Regions from separate parts of the Buttiauxella cochleicola genome, predicted to be linked through region 2. Evidence: predicted binding sites of a transcription regulator. Region 2 holds the regulator's gene; each other region holds the start of a gene.

The links. Region 2 encodes sigma-54, which starts transcription at its own class of promoters, with help from an activator protein. Its sites were predicted from a motif close to GTTGGCACANNTTTCGCTNT; they were not measured.
Region 1: LVQ79_RS13175 (branched-chain amino acid ABC transporter substrate-binding protein) is a predicted target of sigma-54. The motif match lies at 3,271-3,290, and genes of this name have one in related genera.
Region 3: glnA (glutamate--ammonia ligase) is a predicted target of sigma-54. The motif match lies at 2,628-2,647, and genes of this name have one in related genera.
Region 4: norV (anaerobic nitric oxide reductase flavorubredoxin) is a predicted target of sigma-54. The motif match lies at 2,832-2,851, and genes of this name have one in related genera.

What each region holds. Positions count from the first base shown of each region.
Region 1 covers NZ_JAJSOU010000008.1:200,259-205,247, reverse strand. Annotated here, with positions in the region: gene livM (high-affinity branched-chain amino acid ABC transporter permease LivM) at 1-919, opposite strand, end outside; gene LVQ79_RS13180 (ABC transporter permease subunit) at 931-1,845, opposite strand; gene LVQ79_RS13175 (branched-chain amino acid ABC transporter substrate-binding protein) at 1,987-3,108, opposite strand; tRNA gene LVQ79_RS13170 (tRNA-Asn) at 3,636-3,711, shown strand; gene LVQ79_RS13165 (MBL fold metallo-hydrolase) at 3,864-4,655, shown strand; gene LVQ79_RS13160 (Gfo/Idh/MocA family protein) at 4,789-4,989, opposite strand, start outside.
Region 2 covers NZ_JAJSOU010000019.1:7,507-12,495, forward strand. Annotated here, with positions in the region: gene kdsC (3-deoxy-manno-octulosonate-8-phosphatase KdsC) at 1-257, shown strand, start outside; gene lptC (LPS export ABC transporter periplasmic protein LptC) at 254-829, shown strand; gene lptA (lipopolysaccharide ABC transporter substrate-binding protein LptA) at 798-1,358, shown strand; gene lptB (LPS export ABC transporter ATP-binding protein) at 1,365-2,090, shown strand; gene rpoN (RNA polymerase factor sigma-54) at 2,195-3,628, shown strand; gene hpf (ribosome hibernation promoting factor) at 3,651-3,938, shown strand; gene ptsN (PTS IIA-like nitrogen regulatory protein PtsN) at 4,017-4,508, shown strand; gene rapZ (RNase adapter RapZ) at 4,562-4,989, shown strand, end outside.
Region 3 covers NZ_JAJSOU010000015.1:12,879-17,867, reverse strand. Annotated here, with positions in the region: gene yihX (glucose-1-phosphatase) at 1-377, opposite strand, end outside; gene typA (ribosome-dependent GTPase TypA) at 531-2,357, opposite strand; gene glnA (glutamate--ammonia ligase) at 2,701-4,110, shown strand; gene glnL (nitrogen regulation protein NR(II)) at 4,244-4,989, shown strand, end outside.
Region 4 covers NZ_JAJSOU010000003.1:154,081-159,069, forward strand. Annotated here, with positions in the region: gene LVQ79_RS05120 (DUF1428 domain-containing protein) at 1-160, shown strand, start outside; gene norW (NADH:flavorubredoxin reductase NorW) at 214-1,347, opposite strand; gene norV (anaerobic nitric oxide reductase flavorubredoxin) at 1,344-2,783, opposite strand; gene norR (nitric oxide reductase transcriptional regulator NorR) at 3,002-4,516, shown strand; gene pdeB (cyclic di-3',5'-guanosine monophosphate phosphodiesterase PdeB) at 4,522-4,989, opposite strand, start outside.

The DNA of each region.
Region 1 (4,989 bases), on a different contig from region 2:
CATCTTCCCGCAACGCCTCCCAGGCACGGCCAATCGGCATACGCGTCAGTCGATGTTTGATGTAAAGCACCAGCAAAACCACCAACACCAGAATGGCGTAGATAAAAATAAACTTCAGATTGGGGTTATAGGTGAGATGGAAGAACTCATGGAACGGAACACCACCTTCTTCTTTGGCGCGCCGCCCAAATTCAAGGCCAAACAGCGTCGGAGGCGGAGCAGAGATCCCGTTAGGGCCGCCGGTAAACGTCAGCCAGTTATTCAGCACCAGGCGGATAATCTCCCCAAAGCCTAGTGTCACGATCGCCAGGTAATCGCCGTGCATGCGCAAAACCGGGAAACCGAGTAAAGCCCCTGCTGCTGCCGCCATCAGCGCCGAAAGTGGCAACATCGACCAGAACCCGAGTCCGAGATACTGGTAACCCAGCGCCAGTCCATACGCACCAATGGCGTAGAATGCGACGTAACCCAAGTCCAGCAAGCCTGCGAGCCCAACGACAATATTTAACCCAAGGCCCAGCAGGACATAAATTAGCCCGAGAATCGCCACCGTCAGCACGTATTTGGTCGCAACAAACGGGAAGCAAATCGCCAGGGCGATCACCAGTGGAATAATCCAGCGCATGCGGCTTTTATATTCTGGCGGGCGCACATACACGCCTGAGTTATCCGTTTCAAAACGGCTTAAAAAACGCATTCCGATCGAGGTGGTAAAAAAAGCACTCAGCAAAAAGCGCCCCACCATCACCACCGCGATAATCGCCACCAACCGCTGTCCTTCAAAGTTAAAGCTGTACCCATCAAGCACCACACCGACTATCGGGCCAAAAACTATTAACGCCACCAGCCCTGCGAAAATCGCATCCAGTAAGCAACGTTTGAGGGAAAAGCCTTCATGCAAAGCCGTTTCTGATGTCATGTTTTGCTCCCTCACACTTTGGCAACGATGGGTCGGCCAAGCAGCCCCTGGGGACGGAAAATGAGGATCACCACCAGTAGCCCAAACGAGAACACATCTTTGTAATCGGAATTCACCATGCCGGAGAATTGCGCCTCAGCAATCCCCAGAATCAGCCCGCCAAGCATCGCGCCGGGTAATGAACCAATCCCACCTAACACCGCCGCGGTGAACGCTTTAATACCGATAATAAAACCGGCGTAGAAATCGAAAGTGCCGTAGTTCATGGTGATAAGCACACCCGCCAGCCCCGCCATGGACGCACCAATCACAAACACAATCGAAATAATACGGTCGGTATTAATCCCCAGAATTGAGGCCATCTTGCGGTCTTGCTGCACCGCCCGGCACATGCGCCCCAGTTTGGTATTGCCGATAATCCAGGTCAGCAGCAACATGCCAGCAAACGAAGCAATCAGGATGAACACTTTGGTGTAGGTGATTTGCACAAATCCTTCACCAATATGAAAACGGAACACACCATCAAGCATGGTTGGAATACCCTGTTGACGCGGCCCCTGGCTGATTTGCGCGTAGTTTTGCAGGATTAACGACATGCCGATTGCGGAAATCAGCGGTGCTAAACGGGTAGAGTTGCGCAGCGGTTTATAAGCGATGCGCTCGATGGTCCAGCCGTACACGCCCGTCACCACTATGGTGAACACCAGCGTGCCGAGAATGAGTAAAGGAAACGACTGCAAACCAAAGAACGAAAGCAGCGCAAGCCCGATGGCGCACAGATAAGCGGAGATCATATACACTTCGCCGTGGGCGAAGTTAATCATGCCAATAATGCCGTAAACCATGGTGTAGCCAATAGCTATCAACCCGTAGACGGAACCTAGCGTTACGCCATTGATCAATTGTTGCAGGAAGAATGCGTCCATAGGCAGGCAATCTCTTTTAGCGCGGCGGACAAGCTTCTTTTGTAGGTCGGGTAAGCGCAGCGTCACCCGACACTTTCACCAGCAATGAAAGGCGAAAATGGTGGATGACGCTACCGCTTATCCCCCCTACAAATCCCGATATTATTGGACTTCTTTATATTTTCCTTTGTCATCCCACTGGTAGACGACATAGTCGGAGACTTTCAGGTCGCCTTTATCATCCCAGGCTTTTTTGCCCATCACGGTATCCACCGGGTTTGCTTTCAGCCAGGCGCTGGCTTTGGCTGAATCTGTACCGCCAGTGGCTTTAAATGCCGCAGCAATGGCCTGAACAGAAGCGTAGGAATAGAGGGTGTAACCTTCAGGTTCAAATTTGCTGGCGCGGAATTTGTCGATTACCGCTTTGCCATCAGGGATCAAGCGAGGATCTTTACCGAAGGTCATGTAAATACCGTTGGTATATTGCGGGCCGCCTGCCGCAGTCACCATCTCTTCGTTCACGATGCAGTCGCCGGAGAAGAATTTAGCCTGTACACCCTGCTCACGCATCTGGCGTACAAGTGGCCCCGCTTCCGGGTGGCAACCGCCGAAGAACACCACGTCTGGTTTTTGCGCACTGATTTTGGTGACCAGCGCATTAAAATCTTTTTCGCCACGTGACAGACCTTCGTACATCACATCATTAACGCCACGTTTCGCGAGTGCCGCTTTGGTAGCATCCGCCAGCCCCTGCCCGTAAGTGTCTTTATCGTGAATGATCACCACTCGTTTGGCTTTGAGCTTATCGATAATGAAATCGCTGGCGACCTGCCCCTGTTGGTCATCACGACCGCACATGCGGAACATATCGTTCATTTTACGCTCGGTGATGAGCGGGTTGGTCGATCCGGGAGTGATGGCGAGAATGCCCGCATCGTTGTAAACCTCCGAGGCAGGCATAGTAGATGAAGAACAGAAATGGCCGACCACAGCCTTCACTTTGTCCTGGTCGACCAAACGGTTAGCGACGGAAACCGCCTGTTTTGGTTCACAGGCGTCATCGCCCTGCACCAGTTTGATTTTTTCGCCGTTAATCCCACCGGCAGCATTAATATCTTCGGCGGCCTGAGTCGCGCCATGCCAGTACTGATCACCATAAGTCGCGTTCGGCCCGGTAAACGGCCCTGCGACACCAATGACAATATCGGCATGGGCGGAAAACGCCGTTACCAGACAACCAGCCAACACCAGAGAAAGAGGACTTCTGATCAATTTCAGCGACATTTGTATGTTCCTTAGCAAATCAGCAAAGAGGTTTATGCAAAACGGTGTAAGAGCCATTTCAAAAGCAAAAACGCGAACAAAATGCACTATCCAGTCAATTTCCTGTGGTTACAGCGAGGTTTCCTTACGGGGTTTCCTTACGATTTTCACAGCCTTGAACATTAAGCAAAATGGTTGCCAGATTTGGCCACCCGGTGCCTGGATTCAGACTTATTTGAGTATAGAGCGCCGTTTAATGCGCTCCGGTACAACGCAATGAATTTACAGCGGGGATCACATCTGCTTAACAATAAAGCTGTGGTGTTCAAGATTTATGCGTCTTTGCACCAACATAGTCCATAGATAAATAATGGTTACTATTGAGCGGAGAAATGGGCCGGAGCGTGATTTGTATTTACTGATTGCAGATAAGACAAATTCGCCTTAATACTCAACATCTTGACTATAAAAAGAGCAAACAAAAAACTTTTTCGTGAACCCTTTGACATGCCCCCCTCGAATCGTTAATATGCGCCCCGTTAACCGATTCCTCTGTAGTTCAGTCGGTAGAACGGCGGACTGTTAATCCGTATGTCACTGGTTCGAGTCCAGTCAGAGGAGCCAAATTCGAGAGCCCGCTTAAGGAAACTTAAGCGGGCTTTTTTGTTTTTGTGGGTTTCTATAATTCTCTCGCAGCACTAACTGGCACATCCATATGTACCGTTGTGCCAGGCTGACTGTGTTTTAAAAGACACCAGAACAGAGAGGACGACTCAATGATCACGTTATGCAAAGCCTGCGGCACATCCTATGAGGCCAGCGCTTCCCACCCGGCACATTGCAAAATCTGCAAAGATGAGCGTCAGTATCTACCCGTGAGGGGGCAGCAATGGGTCGATTCTGACAGCCTTTTTAGTTCACATACCAATACATGGAAACAGCACGAAACCCACCTCTTCAGCATTCAAACTGTGCCTGAGTTTGCGATCGGTCAACGCGCTTTTCTTCTGCGAACGCCGGAAGGTAATATTCTGTGGGATTGCATTGCCACGCTCGATGACGCCACAAAAACGCTGATTCATTCACTCGGCGGTCTCAAAGCTATCGCCATATCGCATCCTCATTTCTACAGCACCATGCAGGATTGGGCCGCCGAGTTTGAAGCCCCGATTTACCTTCATGCCAGCGATAGCCAGTGGATCATGCGCGATAGTCCGTGGATTACCCTTTGGGAAGGTAACACCCTTAAACTGGTCACTGACGTCACTCTATTACGGCTCGGTGGGCATTTCGCCGGCAGCAGCGTTCTGCACTGGGCAAAAGATGAAGGAATGCTGCTTTGTGGGGACACTGTCCAGGTCACCCCGGGCGCGGATGCGGTGTCTTTCATGTGGAGCTATCCCAATATGCTACCGCTGCCAGCAGCGACGGTCGGTAACATTATCCGCCAATTGGATTGCCTGAAATTTTCGAATCTCTATGGCGCGTTTGAAGGAAAGGAGATCGCAAAAAATGCGGATGAGATAGTCCGCCGTTCAGGCGAAAAGTATATTGCCTGCCTCAGTTAACGATATAGCCAGATTCGCTAGCTGGTTTAAAACTCGTTGTTAGAAAATCATCAAGGGCTTAGTCATAAACCTGGCGGTTGTGTTGGGTCCGGAAATGAAGACTCACTTCCGGGTTTTATTTCAACGGGTCAAACTAGATTTCAAAGGGGAATTTCATACCCCATTCTTTACGCATATTATCCATAATTTTTAATACGGCGATTGTGTCATGTGGTTTCATTATGTCACTCGCCGTTTTCCCCTGGCGAATACAATCGTTGGTGTGCCTTAATTGATACTCGAAGCCATCGAAATCAAACGGGAAGTTATACTCTTTTTTATTGTCATTCTGGTA
Region 2 (4,989 bases):
TGGCTTTTCAGGATCTATTAGATAAGCTCGCCATTCCAGCTGAGCAAGTGGCTTATGTCGGGGATGATTTAATCGACTGGCCTGTAATGGCTAAAGTAGGCTTGAGTGTCGCGGTTGCGGATGCTCATCCTTTACTTATTCCTCGTGCCGACTACGTTACACGTATTGCTGGCGGACGAGGAGCAGTACGCGAAGTCTGCGATCTCCTTTTACTGGCTCAAGGAAAGCTTGATGAGGCCAAAGGGCTATCTATATGAGTAAGACCAGACGTTGGGTTATCATCCTGCTTTCATTGCTGGCACTGGTATTGATTGGTGTAAATCTGGTCGATAAAGACACTGTTGCACCACAAACAGTGAATAGTAACGAGCCAACCTATAAAAGTGAACATTCTACGACCCTCGCCTACAGTCCTGAAGGGGCTTTAAATTACCGGCTGGTCGCAGAACACGTTGAATACTTTTCCGATACCGCTGTTTCGTGGTTCACCAATCCGGTGATGACACAGTACGACGAAAACAAAGTAGCAACCTGGTCATTACGGGCAGATCGCGCCAAACTGACTAACGATCGGATGCTGTATTTGTACGGAAATGTGGTGCTGACAGCCCTGACACCAGATTCACAGCTACGCAAAATTACCACGGACAATGCGCAGGTTAATTTAGTCACTCAGGATGTTGCCTCTGATGACCAGGTAACCTTGTACGGAACCAGCTTTAACTCTACCGGCCTCAAAATGCGTGGAAACTTACGCAGCAAAAATGCCGAGCTGATTGAAAAGGTTAGAACATCCTATGAAATCCAGAATAAACAAACTCAGCCGTAATTTAGTACTGACCAGTACGCTTTTAGCCGCCAGTTTTTCGGCATTTGCGCTGACCGGTGATACCGATCAGCCGATTCACATTGAATCTGACCAACAGTCGCTGGATATGCAAGGCAACGTCGTCACCTTCACCGGCAATGTGATCGTGACGCAAGGCAGTATCAAAATTAACGCCGATAAAGTCGTTGTAACCCGCCCAGGCGGTGAACAAGGCAAAGAAGTGATTGATGGTTATGGTAACCCCGCCACTTTCTATCAGATGCAGGATAGCGGTAAGCCTGTAAGCGGCCACTCAGCGACCATGCACTATGAGTTACAAAACGACTTTGTGGTTCTGACCGGTAATGCATATCTGGAACAGGTAGATAGCAATATCAAGGGTGACAAAATTACCTATCTGGTTAAAGAACAGAAGATGCAGGCCTTTAGCGAAAAAGGTAAACGTGTCACCACCGTTCTGGTTCCTTCTCAGTTGCAGAAGAAAGACGGCAAAGCTGCTCCAGCACCTGCCCCGAAAAAGAGTAACTAATTCGTTATGGCTACTTTAATTGCAAAACATCTCGCCAAAGCCTACAAAGGCCGCCGCGTTGTTGAAGATGTCAGCCTGACCGTTAAATCAGGTGAAATTGTCGGTTTACTTGGACCTAACGGTGCAGGCAAAACCACGACTTTTTACATGGTTGTTGGCATTGTTCCGCGTGATGCTGGCAACATCATTATTGATGACGAAGACATTAGTCTTCTGCCGCTTCATGCTCGCGCACGTCGTGGGATTGGGTATTTACCGCAAGAAGCGTCAATTTTCCGTCGTTTGAGCGTGTTCGATAACTTGATGGCAGTCCTGCAAATTCGTGATGACCTTAGCGCTGAACAGCGTGAAGACCGCGCGAATGAGTTGATGGAAGAGTTTCACATTGAGCATTTGCGCAATAACCTCGGGCAGTCTCTGTCTGGTGGTGAGCGCCGTCGTGTTGAAATTGCCCGCGCTTTGGCTGCAAACCCGAAATTTATTCTTTTGGACGAACCTTTTGCAGGTGTTGACCCAATCTCCGTCATCGACATCAAGCGGATTATCGAGCACTTGCGCGATAGCGGGCTTGGTGTGCTGATTACTGACCATAACGTACGCGAAACGTTGGCCGTGTGTGAACGAGCCTATATCGTAAGCCAGGGCCAGTTAATTGCCCATGGCACGCCTGCGGAAATCCTGGAAGATGAGCATGTTAAGCGCGTCTATCTGGGCGAAGAGTTCAGACTCTGATAGGGTAGGAAGTATAATTATTAATACTCTGGGTAATTCGAGTTGCCCACGTTCCTGCAACTTGAAGTATGCCGGGTATATACCTGAGGAAGCTCGCTCTGAATATGAAGCAAGGTTTGCAATTACGGCTTAGCCAACAACTTGCTATGACTCCACAGTTACAGCAGGCAATTCGCCTGTTGCAGCTGTCAACGTTAGAGCTGCAGCAAGAACTCCAACAAGCCCTGGAAAGTAACCCACTGCTTGAGCAAACCGATCTGCATGAAGAAATTGAAACTCAGGAAGTTCGTGAAAATGAAGCTTTAGACACTCGTGAGGCGCTTGAACAAAAAGAGATGCCTGACGAATTGCCGTTAGATACCAGCTGGGACGAAATCTATACCGCCGGTTCCCCATCGGGCGCCGGTTCAGATTATAGTGACGATGAGTTGCCGATTTATCAGGGGGAAACGACTCAGTCACTCCAGGATTACCTGATGTGGCAGGTCGATTTAACCCCGTTCTCTGATACCGACACTGCCATTGCGACATCTATTGTTGATGCCGTTGACGAAATGGGCTATCTCACGGTTTCGCTGGAAGAAATTCTGGAAAGCATGGGCGATGAAGAAATCACCATCGACGAAGTGGAGGCGGTACTTAAACGCGTCCAGCGTTTTGATCCTGTTGGAGTTGCCGCACGCGATCTACGCGATTGCTTACTCATCCAGCTTTCTCAATTTGCCCGTGAAACACCGTGGCTGACCGAGGCACGACTGATTGTCAGCGATCATCTGGATCTGCTCGCCAATCATGATTTCCGTAGCCTGATGCGCGTCACTCGCCTGAAAGAAGAAGTTCTGAAAGAGGCAATGTGCCTGATTCAGTCTCTTGATCCACGCCCAGGCCAATCGATTCAAACCAGTGAACCCGAATATGTCATTCCCGATATTCTGGTCAAAAAGATTCAGGGGCGCTGGACGGTAGAATTAAACGCCGACAGCATTCCACGCCTTAAAATCAATCAGCAGTACGCTGCGATGGGTACCAATGCCCGCAATGACAGCGACTCGCAATTTATTCGCAGTAACCTGCAAGAAGCGAAGTGGTTGATTAAAAGTCTTGAAAGTCGCAACGATACGCTGCTGCGCGTCAGTCGCTGTATCGTTGAGCAGCAACAAGGTTTTTTTGAGCACGGCGAAGAGCACATGAAACCGATGGTTCTTGCTGATATCGCCCAGGTAGTCGAGATGCATGAATCGACTATTTCCCGTGTGACCACGCAAAAATATTTGCACAGTCCACGCGGCATTTTTGAATTGAAGTATTTCTTCTCCAGCCATGTGAATACCGAAGGCGGAGGCGAAGCCTCCTCTACGGCGATTCGGGCACTGGTGAAGAAATTAATTGCTGCGGAAAACCCAGCGAAACCTCTGAGTGATAGCAAGTTAACGACTATGCTATCCGATCAGGGGATCATGGTGGCACGCCGCACTGTTGCGAAGTACCGAGAGTCTTTATCCATACCACCGTCAAATCAGCGTAAACAGCTGGTATGACTTAACCGATAAGGAAGACACTATGCAGCTCAACATTACAGGACATAACGTCGAAATCACTGACGCACTGCGCGATTTTGTGAGTACGAAGTTTGCCAAACTGGAGCAGTACTTCGATAGAATTAACCAAGTCTACATTGTGTTAAAAGTGGAAAAAGTCACGCATATTGCCGATGCAACGCTTCATGTGAATGGTGGTGAAATCCATGCAAGCTCTGATGGCCAGGATATGTATGCGGCAATTGATGGCTTAATTGATAAACTGGCGCGCCAGTTAACCAAACATAAAGATAAACTAAAACAACACTGATAATCCGGGCAACTGTTCCAGCATAGACGGCTCGTTACTTAACGGGCCGTTAGCATAACAGGGTGCTTAGGTGAACTTATGATGAACAACGATTCTGCTCTACAACTTAGTAATGTCCTGAACAAGGAATGTACTCGTACCAACGTACATTGCCAGAGTAAAAAACGTGCACTGGAAATCATCAGTGAGCTGGCAGCAAAGCAACTCGGCCTGCCACCACAAGTGGTTTTTGAAGCCGTGCTGACGCGCGAACGTATGGGGAGCACCGGTATCGGTAACGGTATCGCTATACCTCATGGGAAGCTGGAAGAAGATACCACCCGCGCCGTTGGGGTGTTTATTAAACTGGAGACCCCGATCGCATTTGATGCGATTGATAACCAGCCTGTAGACCTCATGTTTGCGCTGCTTGTACCTGCGGATCAAACAAAAACGCATTTGCACACTTTATCTCTGGTGGCAAAGCGTCTGGCAGACAAAACAATTTGTCGACGCCTGCGTTCTGCGCAAAGCGATGAAGAGCTTTATCAGATCATTACCGAAACAGAAAATGGTAGTGAAAGTGAATAATCTGGCTGTGGTTGTGTTGAAATCACAGCAAGAGAAGTTGGGGGAGTGAAAAAATGGTGCTGATGATCGTCAGCGGCCGCTCTGGTTCAGGGAAGTCTGTAGCCTTGCGTGCACTAGAAGATATGGGATTCTACTGTGTAGATAATCTACCAGTGGTGCTGTTACCTGATCTTGCCAAAACTCTCGCGGAGCGAAAAATTTCTGCGGCAGTGAGCATCGACGTGCGTAACATGCCGGAAAACCCGGAAATTTTTGAACAGGCGATGAGTAATCTGCCTGACTCATTCTCGCCACAATTGTTATTCCTCGACGCCGATCGCAATACGCTGATCCGTCGTTACAGCGACACGCGTCGATTGCATCCACTTTCCAGCAAAAATCTTTCATTAGAAAGTGCTATTGATGAAGAAAGTGACCTGCTGGAACCACTGAAATCCAGAGCTGATCTGATTATTGATACCTCTGAAATGTCAGTGCACGA
Region 3 (4,989 bases), on a different contig from region 2:
TCGGCTATTTGCGGGTATTCACCTGGCCAGAAATAAGTATGTAAGCGGTTGGTATTAGAGAGCACAACGACACGATGGCCTTGTTCACGAAGTTTGTTCATCACATCAATAACTTCCGGGCGTAGGCCAACAAAAATAGCCTGCCAACCGGCAGAGAACTGATCAAAGCTCAACGCCATGCCCATTTCTTCGCATACCGCAGCAGCAAATTCTTCGTCACTAATTTGCCCCCGCTCGTGGCGTTGAAACGCCTCGCCCATTACAAAGCTTTTCTGCAAATTCGCTAGCGGGACACGGCTGTAATCGCTCCAGACCCCCATTACTCGGTTGAAGTCGATATCAACGATGACGTTTCCTAAATCAAAGATATACAGCATAAGCCTCTCCTTTGCGCATGGACAAATAACTGTAGCGGTAAAGGGTAGCTTTGACTATCGCTGATAAAAAGGCGATCCGGGTTCTGCGAGTTATTAAGCAAAAAAAAGCCCCGCCTAAACAGGCAGGGCTTCAATGCTTTGCAGCAAAGAAACTTACGCTTCTTTGCTACCACGACCCGCACGTTTGCGGTCGTTTTCAGTCAGGTGACGCTTACGAATACGTACGGAAGTCGGAGTAACTTCTACCAGTTCGTCATCATCGATGAATTCCAGAGCCTGCTCCAGAGACATCTTCAATGCAGGAACCAGAGTTGTTGCTTCGTCAGTACCGGACGCACGCATGTTGGTCAGTTTCTTACCGGTCAGGCAGTTTACAGTCAGGTCGTTAGAACGACTGTGAATACCGATGATCTGGCCTTCGTAAACTTCTGCACCGTGACCCAGGAACAGCTTACCGCGGTCCTGCAGGCTGAACAGAGCAAACGCGACTGCTTTACCCTGGCCATTAGAGATCAGCACGCCGTTCTGGCGCTGGCCGATTTCGCCTGGTTTCACGTCGTCGTAGTGGCTGAATGTGGAGTACAGCAGACCAGTACCAGAAGTCATGGTCATGAACTCAGTACGGAAGCCGATCAGGCCACGTGCTGGGATCAGGTAATCCAGACGGATACGGCCTTTGCCGTCAGGGATCATGTCTTTGACATCGCCCTTACGCTCACCCATTGCCTGCATTACAGAACCCTGGTGCTGTTCTTCGATATCCAGAGTCACGTTTTCGAACGGCTCTTGCATACGACCATCGATCATACGGTTGATTACTTTCGGACGGGACACAGCCAGTTCGAAGCCTTCACGACGCATGTTTTCGATCAACACAGACAGGTGCAGTTCGCCACGACCGGATACACGGAATGCATCCGCGTCTTCGGTTTCTTCAACACGCAGTGCAACGTTGTGCACCAGCTCTTTGTTCAGGCGGTCAAGGATCTGACGAGAGGTAACGAATTTACCTTCTTTGCCACAGAACGGAGAGGTGTTGACGTTGAAGAACATAGTAACAGTTGGTTCATCAACAGACAGTGCTGGCAGCGCTTCAACATTTTGCGTATCGCAAAGGGTGTCGGAGATGTTCAGCTCGCCCAGACCGGTAATCGCGATGATGTCGCCGGCTTCAGCTTCGGTGGATTCAATACGCTCCAGACCGAGGTGAGTCAGTACTTTACCGACTTTACCGTTACGAGTTTTACCTTCGCTGTCGATGATAGTGATTTGCTGGTTAGGCTTCACTTTACCGCGTTTGATGCGACCGATGCCGATAACGCCAACGTAGTTGTTGTAATCAAGCTGGGAGATTTGCATCTGGAACGGACCATCAGAGTCAACGGATGGTGCTTTAACGTGGTCAACAATCGCCTGGTACAGCGGGGTCATGTCTTCCGCCATCTCATTGTGATCGTTACCCGCGATACCCATCAATGCTGATGCATAGATGATTGGGAAATCGAGCTGCTCGTCGGTCGCATCAAGGTTAACGAACAGGTCAAATACCTGATCAACAACCCAGTCAGGACGCGCGCCAGGACGGTCAACTTTGTTGATTACAACAATTGGCTTCAAACCGTGGGCAAATGCCTTTTTAGTTACGAAGCGCGTCTGCGGCATTGGGCCATCCATTGCGTCAACGACCAGCAGAACGGAGTCTACCATGGACATTACACGTTCAACTTCACCACCGAAGTCGGCGTGCCCAGGGGTATCAACGATGTTGATACGGTAGTCATTCCATTTGATAGCGGTGTTTTTAGCGAGGATGGTAATCCCACGCTCTTTCTCCAAATCGTTGGAGTCCATCACGCGTTCAGTGGCTTCAGCACGTTCGTTACTGAAAGTACCAGATTGCTGCAGCAGCTTATCAACCAGGGTAGTTTTACCATGGTCAACGTGCGCGATGATGGCGATATTACGCAGATTTTCGATCACAACTTTGCCTCAGGCATTAGAAATAGCGCGTTATTGTACACGTATTAATCGAAGGACATAACAGGATCACAAAGAACTTTTACAAACAATGTAAAAAGTAATGGTTTGTGATCGCTTTCACGGAGCAAAAAAGGGAGCCACAACGAAAATTGCACCAATATGGTGCTCAAATCTCAGACTGAAGCACTACATTGGTGCAAACTATCCATCGTGGTGCAGCCCTTTTGCACTATAGTGCGCATGATAGCGCCTTTTTGGGGTAATTTAAAAGTTGGCACAGATTTCGCTTTAATCATTTCAGGGCAACAAGCCAATTCAATGACCAAATCCGGGAGAGTTAAGTATGTCCGCTGAACACGTTTTGACGATGCTGAATGAACACGAAGTGAAGTTTGTTGATCTGCGCTTCACTGACACCAAAGGTAAAGAACAGCACGTCACTATCCCTGCTCATCAGGTTACTGCTGACTTCTTCGAAGAAGGCAAAATGTTTGATGGCTCTTCAATTGGTGGCTGGAAAGGCATCAACGAGTCAGACATGGTTCTAATGCCAGATGCGTCTACTGCTGTCATTGACCCGTTCTTCGCTGATTCTACGCTGATCATTCGTTGCGACATTCTTGAGCCAGGCACCATGCAGGGTTATGACCGCGACCCACGCTCCATTTCCAAGCGCGCTGAAGATTACCTGCGTTCTACTGGCATCGCCGATACCGTACTGTTCGGGCCAGAACCAGAGTTCTTCCTGTTCGACGACGTTCGTTTCGGTAGCTCTATTTCCGGTTCTCACGTTGCTATCGATGATATCGAAGGCGCATGGAACAGCGGCACCAAATACGAAGGCGGCAACAAAGGCCACCGTCCTGCGGTTAAAGGCGGTTACTTCCCAGTTCCACCAGTTGACTCCGCACAAGACCTGCGTTCTGCAATGTGTCTGACTATGGAGCAAATGGGCCTGGTTGTTGAAGCTCACCACCACGAAGTAGCAACTGCTGGTCAGAACGAAGTGGCTACCCGCTTCAACACCATGACTAAAAAAGCAGATGAAATTCAGATCTACAAATATGTGGTTCACAACGTTGCTCATGCTTACGGCAAAACAGCGACCTTTATGCCAAAACCAATGTTTGGCGATAACGGTTCTGGTATGCACTGCCATATGTCCCTGGCTAAGAACGGCGTAAACCTGTTCGCTGGTGACAAATATGCTGGCCTGTCTGAGCAAGCGCTGTACTACATCGGCGGTGTTATCAAACACGCTAAAGCCATCAACGCCTTGGCTAACCCAACTACTAACTCCTACAAGCGTCTGGTCCCGGGTTACGAAGCTCCAGTAATGCTGGCTTACTCTGCAGCTAACCGTTCTGCTTCAATCCGTATCCCAGTTGTTGCGTCTCCGAAAGCACGTCGTATCGAAGTACGCTTCCCGGACCCAGCGGCTAACCCGTACCTGTGCTTCGCAGCGCTGCTGATGGCTGGTCTTGATGGTATCAAGAACAAAATCCATCCGGGTGAAGCAATGGACAAAAACCTGTACGACCTGCCGCCAGAAGAAGCGAAAGAGATCCCACAAGTTGCTGGCTCTCTGGAAGAAGCACTGAGCTGCCTGAACGAAGACCGCGAGTTCCTGACTGCGGGCGGCGTGTTCACTGATGAAGCTATCGATGCTTATATCGCGCTGCGTATGGAAGAAAACGACCGTGTGCGTATGACTCCGCACCCAGTTGAGTTTGAGCTGTACTACAGCGTTTAAATAAGTAGTCATCTCCAATTTTAGCCCATCGTTGATGGGCTTTTTTATCCACAAATAACCTGTTGCAGCAACGTTTTTTGCCGCCAGGAAACTATAATGCACCATCACAGTGCAAATTATCGGAGACTGCTGTATGGCAACCGGCACACTGCCCGATGCTGGGCAGATCCTGAATTCTTTAATCAACAGTATTTTACTGGTCGATGACGAGCTGGCGGTCCATTACGCCAACCCGGCGGCACAGCAACTTTTGGCGCAGAGTTCGCGCAAACTTTACGGCACACCGCTACCAGAACTGTTGAGTTACTTTTCGCTAAATGTTGGCTTAATGCAGGAAAGCCTGACCTCAGGCCAGGGCTTTACCGATAACGAAGTCACACTGGTTATTGATAGCCGCTCTCATATTCTTTCCCTGACTGCACAACGTTTACCAGAAGGTTTCATCCTGATGGAAATGGCGCCGATGGATAACCAACGTCGTTTAAGTCAGGAGCAGCTACAGCAAGCGCAGCAAATTGCCGCTCGTGACTTAGTCCGTGGGCTGGCTCATGAGATTAAAAACCCTCTCGGCGGGTTACGCGGTGCAGCGCAGCTTCTGGCTAAAGCCTTACCGGACCCTTCGCTCACTGAATACACCAAAGTGATTATTGAGCAAGCCGACCGCTTACGTAATCTGGTCGACAGGCTGTTAGGCCCGCAGCAACCAGGCATGCACGTCACAGAAAGTATTCATAAAGTCACCGAACGGGTGATGAAACTGGTGTCGATGGAGTTGCCAGCGAATGTCACTCTGATAAGAGATTACGACCCAAGCTTGCCTGAACTGGCGCACGACCCGGATCAAATTGAACAGATTTTACTGAATATTGTGCGTAACGC
Region 4 (4,989 bases), on a different contig from region 2:
AGTGGTGTTTAGCTGGATTGAATATCCATCCAAAGAAGTACGCGATGCCGCCAACGCGAAGATGATGTCTGACCCAAGGATGAAAGAGTTTGGTGAGTCGATGCCATTTGATGGAAAACGTATGATCTATGGCGGCTTTGCGCCAATTCTTGACGAGTAACGTCACGCGGGCGGCGCCGACATCATATCGAGCGCCACCCGCATGAACATCCGCTAAACCTGCAATTCCCGTAACAATCCAAACGCCATTTTCATGTGCGCTTCGCTGACAATAAACGCCCGTAACTGCTGTGCTTCGTCATAGCCTTTGGCAATCAGACCCTGCGGCTCGGCGCTGATTTGCCAGGCCAAATCATGGCGTTGTGTTTCACCCGCAAGGTGCAGCGGCAGCTCCGGCGTTTTCACTTTTACCAGCATCGCGGGGAGATTCAGGCCGTCAGCGGCACCCAGCAAATTTTTGGCAAGCGTCATGGCGCTGAACTGAATCGGTTGCAGGAACGGCAGCACTTTGCCGTCGATTTCCGCGCAATCACCGAGGGCATAAATATTCGCGTCAGATGTCTGCAACTGGCGGTTCACCTGAATCCCACGGTTTACCGCCAGCCCGGCGTGCTGCGCCAGGTCGACGTTTGGACGCAGGCCAATCGCCGCTACCACGGCATCCACGGTGACTATTCGCCCGTTGCTCAATGCCGCATGAATTCCCTGTGGCGTTTGGCTGAGTGATTCAAGCCGCTGATTAAACAACAGTTCGACGCCCATTTGGTTCAGGCGCTGCTGCAAACGGCTGCTAACCTCCGCAGGCATCAACGAGGCGAGCAGGCTGGCGGCGTTATCCACCAGAATCACCTGTTTCTCGGCGCGGCAAAAATCCATCGCCAGTTCGGTGCCAATCAAACCACCGCCCAGAATCATCACGCGTTTAGCCTCGCGCAGCGTTGATTCACAGGCCAGATATTCCTGCTGGCTGTTGAGCGTCAGCATCAGCTCTTTGCCTTCAATTGGCGGCAGAAGGGCGCGGGAACCCGTTGCCAGCACCAGTTTGTCGTACTGCCATTGCTGGTCGCCACATTTCACCAGGCGTTCGCGAGCGTTAATTTCTGACACCCAACTGTTGGCGTTGAGCGTTACGTTAAACTGCTCGGCAAACTCCCCGGCACGCTGCCGGGTGAGGTCGTCCGCACGCTGATTCAGGCTGATAACATGGCTGAGATCGGGCTTGTTGTATTCGTCCATGCTGTCGGCGGCAATCATGCGCACCGGTACCTGCGCGTCATGTTTGCGGATATTTTTCACCAGCTGGCGGGCGGCAAAGCCCGAACCGATAATCACAATGCCATGCTTCATTTTGCCTCCGTTGCCAGCACGTCAAATACGTCTTTCCCAAGCGAGCATTCAGGGCACAGGAAGCTGTCCGGCACTTCGCTCCACGGCGTTCCTGGCGCGACATCCTGCATCGGTTCGCCGGTTTCTGGGTCGTAAATCCACTGGCAAACGCTGCATTGCATGCGTGGGCCAAAATCGGCGCAGCCTGGCTTTTCAACCACGCTTTCTTGCGGTGCTACAAAGGGCGCAGAAGCGAGCGGCGTTAACGCCCACTGGCGGGCGATTTCACGACCGTGTTCGCGGCAGATTTCCAGCGCGTCGATATCCGGACGCCACTTCGCTTTCAGGCTTAGCGACATTTCAAAACCGGCATCCTGCAAACGCGTGGACAAGCGATCAACCGCGCCGCCGCTCCAGCCGTGGGAGCCGAACGCGCTGCCGCGCTTATTGCGAAAACGCAGCCCAGTCATCTCCTCAACCAGCCCGGCAATTTTCGGCATCATCACGTTATTCATCGTTGATGTGCCGACCAGCACGCCCTTGGAGCGGAACACGTTGGTCAGAACTTCGTTTTTATCATGGCGGGCGACGTTAAAGATTTTCACCGCCACGCGGGGATCGACTTCGGTAATCCCTTGCGCAATTGCATCCGCCATCATGCGGGTGTTGTTGGACATGGTGTCGTAGAAAATGGTGATGCGATCTTCTTGATAATCAGCCGCCCACTTTAAGTACAACTCCACGATTTGTGTTGGGTTATCACGCCATACCACACCGTGAGATGTCGCAATCATATCTACCGGCAGATTGAAGCCGAGAATTTCGGTGATTTTGGGAGTTACCAGGCGGCTGAACGGCGTCAAAATGTTGGCGTAGTAACGCTGGCACTGCTCGAACAATTCAGCCTGGTCGACTTCATCGTTAAACAGATGTTCATCGCAATAGTGCTGACCAAAGGCGTCGTTGCTGAACAGCACCGCGTCGCCGGTCATATAGGTCATCATGCTGTCCGGCCAGTGCAGCATCGGCGTTTCAACGAAGATAAGCTGCTTGCCGTTGCCGATATCGAGGCTGTCGCCGGTTTTCACAACGTGGAAATTCCACTCCGGGTGATGGTGGTGGCCATTAATCGAATCGATGCCGTTGGCAGTGCAGTAAATTGGCGTGTTGGGAATGCGCGACATCAGCTCGGTCAGCGCGCCCGCGTGGTCTTCTTCCGCGTGGTTAATGATGATGTAATCAAGGCTATTCAGGTCAATTTCAGCCGCCAGGTTTTGCACAAATTCACGGCTAAACTTATGGTCGACAGTATCAATCAGCACCGTTTTTTCTTCACGGATCAGGTAACTGTTATAGCTGCTACCTTTCAGCGTTTTGTATTCGGTGCCGTGAAAATCACGCACTTCCCAGTCACGTTGACCAACCCATTGAATGTTGTTTTTAACCTGAATAGCCATTTGTCAGTACCTCAAAAAGAATGAAAAAACAGTGCTCGTATTAGATGTATTACAAACGGCGTGCCAACTTTTTATGATATTGATTAATATGAATATTTTTATTTCTGTTTAACTTTTGATTGTCAAAATGACAATGCCGGTATTTGTCTTTTTGACAATTTAATTGTCTTTTTGACTACCAAGGGCTAAGTTAGCCGAATCGTCGTCTGGAGCCGCTTATGAGCCTTTCAATTACATCCCTTGCCAACATTGCCATTGACCTGCAAAGCGGCATTTCTCATCAGGATCGTTTCGCGCGTTTGATTCGGACGCTGCGCCAGCTTTTGGGTGGTGATGCCACGGCGTTGTTGCGTTACGAAGCGCGGCAGTTTCGCCCGCTGGCGATTGATGGCCTGGCGCAGGATGTGCTCGGGCGGCGGTTTGATCTGGATGAACATCCACGTCTTGAAGCTATTGCGCGCGCAGGCGATGTGGTGCGTTTCCCGGCGGACAGCGAATTACCCGATCCTTACGATGGGCTCATTCCTGACCATACCGATTTAAAAGTCCATGCCTGTCTTGGGCTGCCACTATTTGCCGATCAGAACCTGATAGGTGCATTAACAGTGGATGGAATGGACCCTTTGCAGTTCGATCATTTCAGCGATGAAGAGTTGCGCTTAATTAGCGTATTGGCAGCAGGTGCTTTGAATAACGCCTTGCTGATGGAACAGCTTGAAAACCAAACGCCTGCGGTTGTCTCCACTCCCATTACGAGCAAAACCAGCAGCGCCGAGATGGTGGGCTTGTCTACTGGGATTATGCAGCTTAAGAAAGAGATAGAAATTGTCGCCGGTTCTGACCTGAATGTGCTGATAACGGGGGAGACGGGTGTTGGGAAAGAGCTAGTGGCGCGTGCCATTCACAGTGGGTCGGCACGTGCCGCAAATCCTCTGGTGTATCTCAACTGTGCGGCACTGCCGGAAAGCGTGGCGGAAAGTGAACTGTTCGGTCACGTAAAGGGGGCATTTACCGGGGCTATTCATCATCGAACCGGCAAATTTGAAATGGCGGATAACGGCACGCTATTCCTCGATGAAATAGGGGAGCTGCCATTAACGTTACAGGCAAAATTATTGCGAGTTTTACAGTATGGCGATATTCAGCGTGTGGGCGATGACAGCAGCCAAAGGGTAAATGTGCGGGTGCTGGCAGCGACCAATCGCGACTTAAAGCAGCACGTACTGTCAGGTGATTTTCGTGCCGATCTATTCCATCGTTTAAGCGTCTTCCCACTGCATGTTCCACCGCTACGTGAGCGCGGAGATGACATCACTCTATTAGCCGGGTTTTTCTGCGAGCAAAGCCGCGTAAAAATGGGGCTGAAACAGGTCGCCTTGACGGATGGCGCTCGGGAATTACTGCGTCGATATGACTGGCCTGGAAATATTCGCGAGCTGGAGCATGCTCTTTATCGCGCCACTGTGCTTGCGCGCTCCGGTAAACCAGATGGCGAAATCTGGTTGGAACCACAACATTTTCAACTAACAGATACTGAAGCGAAACCTGCTAGTACAGCTGTTGCCCGCGTGGCTGAGGTCGATAACTTGCGGACGGCGACTGATGATTTCCAGCGGCGGATTATTATCAGCACGCTGGAGGCTAATGTGGGGAATTGGGCTGCGAGTGCCCGGCAGTTGCAGTTAGATGTTGCTAATTTACACCGCCTGGCGAAACGTCTCGGTGTGAAGTAGTTTTTTCAGGGGATTTTTGATTTCCTGGCACAAGAGCTTGCTACCCACTCGATAAATTCATTTTTAGGCAGGGCTTTACTGAAGAACCAGCCCTGTCCGTACTGCACACCCTGTTTGCGTAGCCATGCCGCCTGGCTAGGGGTTTCAATGCCTTCGGCCACCATCAAAATCCCCAGAGCCTTTGCCATTTCAATAATATGCGGAGTGACATTTTTATATTCGAGGGCATCGACGAATGATTTATCTATTTTAAGGGTATCAACATCGAGATCTTGTAAATAACTCAGGCTGGAATAACCGGTTCCAAAATCATCAATATAGATGGCATGCCCGGCCTTTCGATATTTCGCGATAATCGGTGCCGTAATTTTCGGATCAGAAAATCCACGTTCAGTAATCTCAAATGCTATTTGTTTTGGATTAACTGAATAACGTGCCAGGTACGGACGAGTAATATCAAGAATATGCAGGCT